2 regions of the Micromonospora maris AB-18-032 genome follow, and region 1 is predicted to be linked to the other one. Evidence: riboswitches for the same ligand, from Rfam matches in the RefSeq annotation. Region 1 holds a riboswitch; the other holds the start of a gene.
What was found. A riboswitch is a leader RNA that binds a small molecule or an ion and turns the genes downstream of it on or off. The one in region 1 is predicted to bind ZMP and ZTP.
Positions count from the first base shown of each region.

Region 2: it holds a riboswitch for ZMP and ZTP, as region 1 does, so the genes downstream of both, VAB18032_RS17210 (bifunctional 5,10-methylenetetrahydrofolate dehydrogenase/5,10-methenyltetrahydrofolate cyclohydrolase) here and VAB18032_RS18915 (glycine hydroxymethyltransferase) in region 1, are expected to answer to the same signal.

Region 1 is NC_015434.1:4,269,006-4,272,199, reverse strand. Features, by position in the region: gene VAB18032_RS18915 (glycine hydroxymethyltransferase) at 108-1,544, opposite strand; ZMP/ZTP riboswitch at 1,563-1,652, opposite strand; gene VAB18032_RS18910 (S8 family peptidase) at 1,725-3,194, opposite strand, start outside.
Region 2 is NC_015434.1:3,888,580-3,891,773, forward strand. Features, by position in the region: gene VAB18032_RS17210 (bifunctional 5,10-methylenetetrahydrofolate dehydrogenase/5,10-methenyltetrahydrofolate cyclohydrolase) at 77-940, opposite strand; ZMP/ZTP riboswitch at 951-1,033, opposite strand; gene VAB18032_RS17215 (aminotransferase class IV) at 1,215-2,018, opposite strand; gene VAB18032_RS17220 (MerR family transcriptional regulator) at 2,044-2,451, shown strand; gene VAB18032_RS17225 (riboflavin biosynthesis intermediates N-glycosidase) at 2,493-3,065, shown strand; gene VAB18032_RS17230 (nitroreductase family protein) at 3,100-3,194, opposite strand, start outside.

The DNA of each region.
Region 1 (3,194 bases):
GGGCGGCCCCGCCGCCGGGCAGACAGTGCATCCCGCAGCAGAACGGCAGCGCAGAAACGGCCGGCCCGACGCCGCACGGCGTCGGGCCGGCCGGAAAGCCGCGTCGGTCAGCCCAGGTCGACGCTCGGGTAGAGCGGGAAACCGGCGAGCAGTTCGCCGGCCTGGCGGCTGACCTTGTCGGCCAGGGCCGGGTCGAGCACGTACTTGGCCTTGGAGGCGGTGCCGTCCGGGTTCGCGCCGGCGGTGGTCTGGCTCAGCACGGTGTGGATCAGCTCGGCCGTGGTGTCCATCTCCGCCGAGCCCAGCCCACGGGTGGTCAGCGCGGGCGTGCCGATCCGGATGCCAGAGGTGTACCAGGCGCCGTTCACGTCCTGCGGGACGGCGTTGCGGTTGGTGACGATGCCCGACTCCAGCAGCGCCTGCTCGGCCTGCCGGCCGGTCAGCCCGTAGCCGCTGACATCGATGAGCACCAGGTGGTTGTCGGTGCCGCCGGTGACCAGCTTGGCGCCCCGGCGCAGCAGGCCCTCGGCCAGCGCCTGGGCGTTGTCGACGATGCGCTGGGCGTAGTCGGCGAAGTCGGGCCGGCGGGCCTCGGCCAGCGCGACCGCCTTGGCGGCCATCACGTGCGGCAGCGGGCCGCCGAGCACCATCGGGCAGCCCCGGTCCACCTGCTCGGCCAGCTCCGGGCCGCAGAGCACCATGCCGCCGCGCGGGCCGCGCAGCGACTTGTGGGTGGTGGTGGTGACGATGTGCGCGTGCGGCACCGGGTCGAAGTCGCCGGTGAAGACCTTGCCCGCCACCAGGCCGGCGAAGTGGGCCATGTCGACCATGAAGGTCGCCCCGACCGAGTCGGCGATCTCCCGCATGATCCGGAAGTTCACCTTCCGTGGGTACGCCGAGTAGCCGGCGACCAGCACCAGCGGCCGGAACTCGCGGGCGGCCTCGGCGACCTTGTCGTAGTCGACCAGGCCGGTCGCCGGGTCGGTGCCGTAGCTGCGCTGGTCGAACATCTTGCCCGAGATGTTCGGCCGGAAGCCGTGGGTGAGGTGTCCACCGGCGTCCAGTGACATGCCGAGCATCCGCTGGTCACCCAGCTCCCGGCGGAGCGCGAACCAGTCGGCCTCGGTCAGGTCGTTGACGTGCCGGGCCTGCGCCCGCTTGAGCGCCGGCGCCTCCACCCGGTCGGCCAGGATCGCCCAGAACGCCACCAGGTTGGCGTCGATGCCCGAGTGCGGCTGCACGTACGCGTGGGCCGCGCCGAACAGCTCCCGGGCGTGCTCGGCGGCGAGGGCCTCGACGGTGTCGACGTTCTGGCAGCCGGCGTAGAACCGGCGGCCGACGGTGCCCTCGGCGTACTTGTCGCTGAACCAGTTGCCCATCGTCAGCAGGGTGGCCGGTGAGGCGTAGTTCTCGCTGGCGATCAGTTTGAGCGATTCGCGCTGGTCGACAAGCTCCGCGCCGATCGCGTCGGCGACGCGCGGCTCGACGGAGCGGATGACCTCCAGTGCGCTGCGGAAGGCGGTGGACTCGGCGTTGGGCGACATGCGACCTCCAGTGGATGTGCGGAAGGCCCAGGCGCTCGGCGTGCGTCGTTGTGACGGGACCGCTTCCCGATGGTGCTCCATCCCCACGCGCCAGTCACGGCCCTCGCCGATCCTACCGGGTGCGACGTCGGCCGTCGGCGGGGTCCGGCGTCCCCCTCGGCCGCCGGACCGCGCCGACGATCACTTCACCGCGCGGTAGGCGTTGACGAGGCCGGCGCCGTGGAAACCGTTGCGCGTACCGCCCTGGCAGGTGGCCGTGTAGTCGGTCGCGCTCGGCAGCAGCGGAATCGGGTCGTACCCGCCGGCGGGGCAGGGCTGGGGCACGGCGGTGCGCTCCAGCAGCGCCGCCAGCTGCCCGGGGGTCATGCCCGGGCGAGCCGACAGGGCCAGCGCCGCGACGCCGGTGACGTGCGGACCGGACATCGAGGTGCCCTGCTTCCAACCCCAGCCGTCGATGCGGGTCACGGTGTTGAAGGTGGTCGACAGGATGGCGTCGGCGGTCGTCGGGGTCAGGCCCTGGGTGCGGATCCGGCTGTCGCCGCCGGGCGCGGTCACGTCGACGACCCCCTGACCGTATGACGAGTAGTAGCTCTTCTGCCCGGTCGGCCCGACCGCGGCGACGGTCACCACGCCCGGCGCCTGGGCGGGCAGCACCAGGCAGGCGCCGTTGACCTCGCGTACCTCCGGGGTGCCGTTGTTCGGGCTGCCCGAGTCGACGAACCGGTGCGCCAGGTCGTGGTTGGCGTTGCCGGCGGACGCGACGGTGAGCACACCCTTGCTCTGCGAGTAGCGGATGGCCCGCTGCACGGCCTGCCACACCGGGCGCTGGCGTGCGTCGTTGCGGCAGTTCAGCTCCCACGGGTCGAGGTAGTAGCTGTTGTTGGTCAGCTGCATCCCCTGCTCGGCCGCCCACATGAACCCGCAGACCGCGGCCTCCGGATAGATGTAGCCCTCGTTGTCGACGACCTTCACCGCGGCCACCTTGACGCCCGGTGCCACGCCGGTGACGCCGACGCCGTTGCGGGCGGCCGCGATGGTGCCGGCCACGTGGGTGCCGTGGTCGGAGGTGGTGGGGTTCCAGGCCGCTTCGGTGGTGTCCGCGACGCCACCGAGGCAGGAGGCGCTCTTGTCCCGGGCGAGCTGGCCGGCCAGGTCGGGGTGGCTGCTGGAGATGCCGCTGTCCAGCACGCCGACCACCACGTCGGCGCTGCCGGCGGTGACCGTGTGGGCCCGCGGCAGGTCGATCATCGGCATGTTCCACTGCTGGGCGAACAGCGGCTCGGTGCTCGGGTCGCCGCCGACGGCCGCCAACTCGCCCGTGGTCAGCTCGACGGTGTGACCCTCGTCGAGCACGGTGCCCAGGCCGGCGGTCGACGCCACGGACTCGACGCCCGCACCGGCGGTGTCGGCGACGAAGTCACGGTTGGCGGAGCGGACCACCAGCACGCCGATCTGCCGGTAGTCGGCGATCACCGTGCCGTCGGCGGCGGCCACCCGGGCCAGCGCCCGGTCGACCGTGGCGCCCTGCGGTGTGAGCACCAGGAAGGTGGCCTCGCCGCCATGGGCCTCGCCGCCGTCGACGGAGGCGGTGGCCGGGGCGGTGACAACGCTGGTGACGCCGGCGCCGAGTGCCACGGCGACCGCCACCGC
Region 2 (3,194 bases), 380 kb from region 1:
TCCCTACTCGACAAGCTCGACAACGTGGCTGGAGCTGTCGCGAGTCAGCCCCATCCGCAACGTCCGGTGGTGTACGTCAGGTGGTGGCGTGTTCGGCAGCGGTGACGGCGTTGCGGAACAGCATGGCGACGGTGGTGGGGCCGACTCCGCCGACGCGCGGAGTGATCGCGGAGGCGACCGTGGCGCAGGCCTCGTCGACGTCGGGCAGGAGGCGGCGGCCGGCGTACCGGACTCCGGCGCCGATCACCACCGCGCCCGGGCGGACGTGCTCGGGTTGGATGATGTCGGGGACGCCGGCCGCGGCAACGAGGATGTCGGCGCGCCGGGTGTGGCGCGACCAGTCCGGGACGCCGGTGTGGACGACGGTGACCGCGGCGTTGGCGGTGGGGCGTTTCTGGGCCAGCAGGATCGCCAGTGGTCGTCCGATCGTCGCGCCGCGGCCGAGGATCACCACCTCGCGGCCGGCGACGGAGATCTGATGGTGTGTCAGCAACGCCTCGATTCCGGCGGGGGTGCACGGCAGCGGACCGGGTAGGCCGAGGGCCAGCCGGCCCATGTTCAGCGGGTGCAAACCGTCGACGTCCTTGTCCGGGTGCAATGCCAGGAGGGCGGCGTCGTAGTCCAGGTGGTCGGGGATCGGGTATTGGAGCAGGACCCCGTGCACGTCGGGGTCGGCATTGAGACCGGCGATCACGTCGAGCAGGTCGTGCTGGGTGGTGTACGCGGGCAGGTGCCGGTGGGGTGAGTCGAAGCCCAGCTGGCGGGCCTGCCGCTGCTTGATCCGGATGTATCCGGCGCTTGCATCGTCGTCACCGACCAGGATCGTGGCGAGGCTGGGCGTGACGCCTCGTTCGCGTAGAGCGGCGACCCGCCGGGTGATGTCGGCGAACACGGCCTCGGCCACCGGTACGCCGGGGAGAAGTCGAGCGGTCTTGGGCATGGTTCCTCCGAACGGCAGCCCAGGCGGTCGACTCCCGTGACAGGCTCCCCGATGGTCCGACCCATCCCCGTGCCGCCAGTCGCCCTCCCCGCACGATACCCGGCTCGAACATCGATCATCGCGTACGCCCAGGTGCACGTGCCTCGCCACGTGGAGAGCGCAGCGTCCCTTCCACACGCGAGATCGCGCTCGATCAGGGATCGAGTGGCATCGGAGCCGCGAGATGACCACTCGATCCACGATCGAGCGTGACCTTGCCGCAGGCGCTGAGGTGTCAGGGCCGGGTCGGGGGTTCGTTCCGGTACGCCTCGTGCAGGAGGTGCGCGAAGGTGGTGCCGTCGGCGAGTTGCCGGTCGCCCAGGTGGGAGACGGCAATGGCGGGGGTCCACGAGTTCATGAGGACGCATGCCAGGTTCTCGGTCAGGTCGGCCCGGCGGATGTCGCGGGTCTGCTGAGCGACGCCGAGGTGGGCAAGCTGACGGGTGAGGATCTGCATGGTGACTCCGGGCAGAAGGTCGGCCTGCGGCCAGATCACCGTCTCGCCGTCCCAGAAGGCCAGATCCCAGATGGTCGCTTCGCTGAGCCGGCCCGTACCGTCCTCGAAGACGGCGTCGTCGACGCCGCGGGCTCGGGCCTGCCGGAGGTACCAGGTCTTGGCGACCTCGCCGACGTGCTTGATGCCCGCCAGGTGCCGCTGGTGGCTCACGACGTCCAGGGCCATCGGCCCGGTCGGCGGCTGGGCCGGGTCGGTGAGCTTGATCAGCACGTCCAGGGCCGGGTCGGTGTCGTCGACCATGAACTCCCCCGGCCGGGAGGTGACGAAGCAGGCCACCGACGCGTCCGGCCCGCCCTCGTCGACGGCCAGGCGCAGGTACTCGCGGACCCGGCTGGTGGACAGGTGCTGGCCGAACAGCACCTCGCTGGCCCGACGCAGCCGCTCCAGGTGCAGATCCAGGCCCCGGACGGCCCGGTCGCGGACCTGCATCGCGGTGAAGTGGGCGTAGCCGGCGAACGCCAACGGCGCGAGGTCGGCGGCGGTGGCGGGCTTACCGTTGAGATGAGTGAGCGAGACAGCCATGCCAGGACGGTAGGAGCTGACATCAGTGTCACAGGCAAACGGCCAGCGAAGGCAGTTGCTGCGCATCGGTGAGTTGGCCCTGCGCACCGGGGTCAGCCCGCGGATGCTGCGCTACTACGACAACCAGGGCCTGCTGCCCGCCGAGCGGTCCACGACCGGGCAGCGGCTCTTCGACGTCTCGGCGGTGGAGCAGGTCCGCTCCATCCGCCTCCTGCTCGACGCCGGCCTGCCGACTCGTGTGATCGCCGAACTGTTGGGGTGCATCCACGAACCCGGCCGACTCGAACCCTGCGCGGTGCCCACCCTCGTCGAACACCTGCAGGCGTACGACGAACGCATCGCCGCTCTACTGAGCACCCGCACCGCCCTGCAAGGACTCATCGACTCGTCGAGCCCGACGCAGGGACAGCTCGGGGCGGGCGCGCCGCGATAATGGCGGTGCGGCGCAACGCCTGCTGCCGGAGACTCGCTCACATGGTCACGTCAGTACACAGCGTCGCCGACCTGACCGCGGCGATGCGCTCGGGTGCCCGGGTGAAGTTCCTGTTCTTCTGGGGCCACCAGCCACAGCGCGACGGCAGCGTCGGGGCGGGCTGCCTGAGCCAGTGGTGGTCGGCGCCGTTCACCATCGACGGGCTGCGTTTCGCCACCGCCGAGCACTACATGATGTGGCGCAAGGCCACCCTCTTCGACGACCACGCCACCGCCGCCCGGGTCCTGGCGGCGGCGCACCCGCACGCGGCGAAGATGCTGGGCCGGCAGGTCACCGGTTTCGACCAGCACGTGTGGGAGCAGCACCGCTACGACATCGTGCTGACCGGCACCGTCGCGAAGTTCGACGAGCATCCTGCGCTGCGCACGTACCTGATCGGCACCGGTGAGCGGGTCCTCGTGGAGGCCAGCCCGCTCGACCGGATCTGGGGCATCGGCCTGGCCGCCGACCATCCGCACGCCACCGACCCGGCACGCTGGCGCGGGCTGAACCTGCTCGGCTTCGCACTCATGCAGGCCCGCGACATCCTGACCGGACAGGAAACCGCCCGCTGATCGAGGCCGTGAAGTGGGGACCGGGCTGTCGTGATCAGGAGGTGGTGGGAGGGCCGCCGCCGACCCGGCGGGCCGAGCGAGGCGCGGCCCGGGTGGGCAGGCCCACCCGTACGACGTGCAACAGCCGCT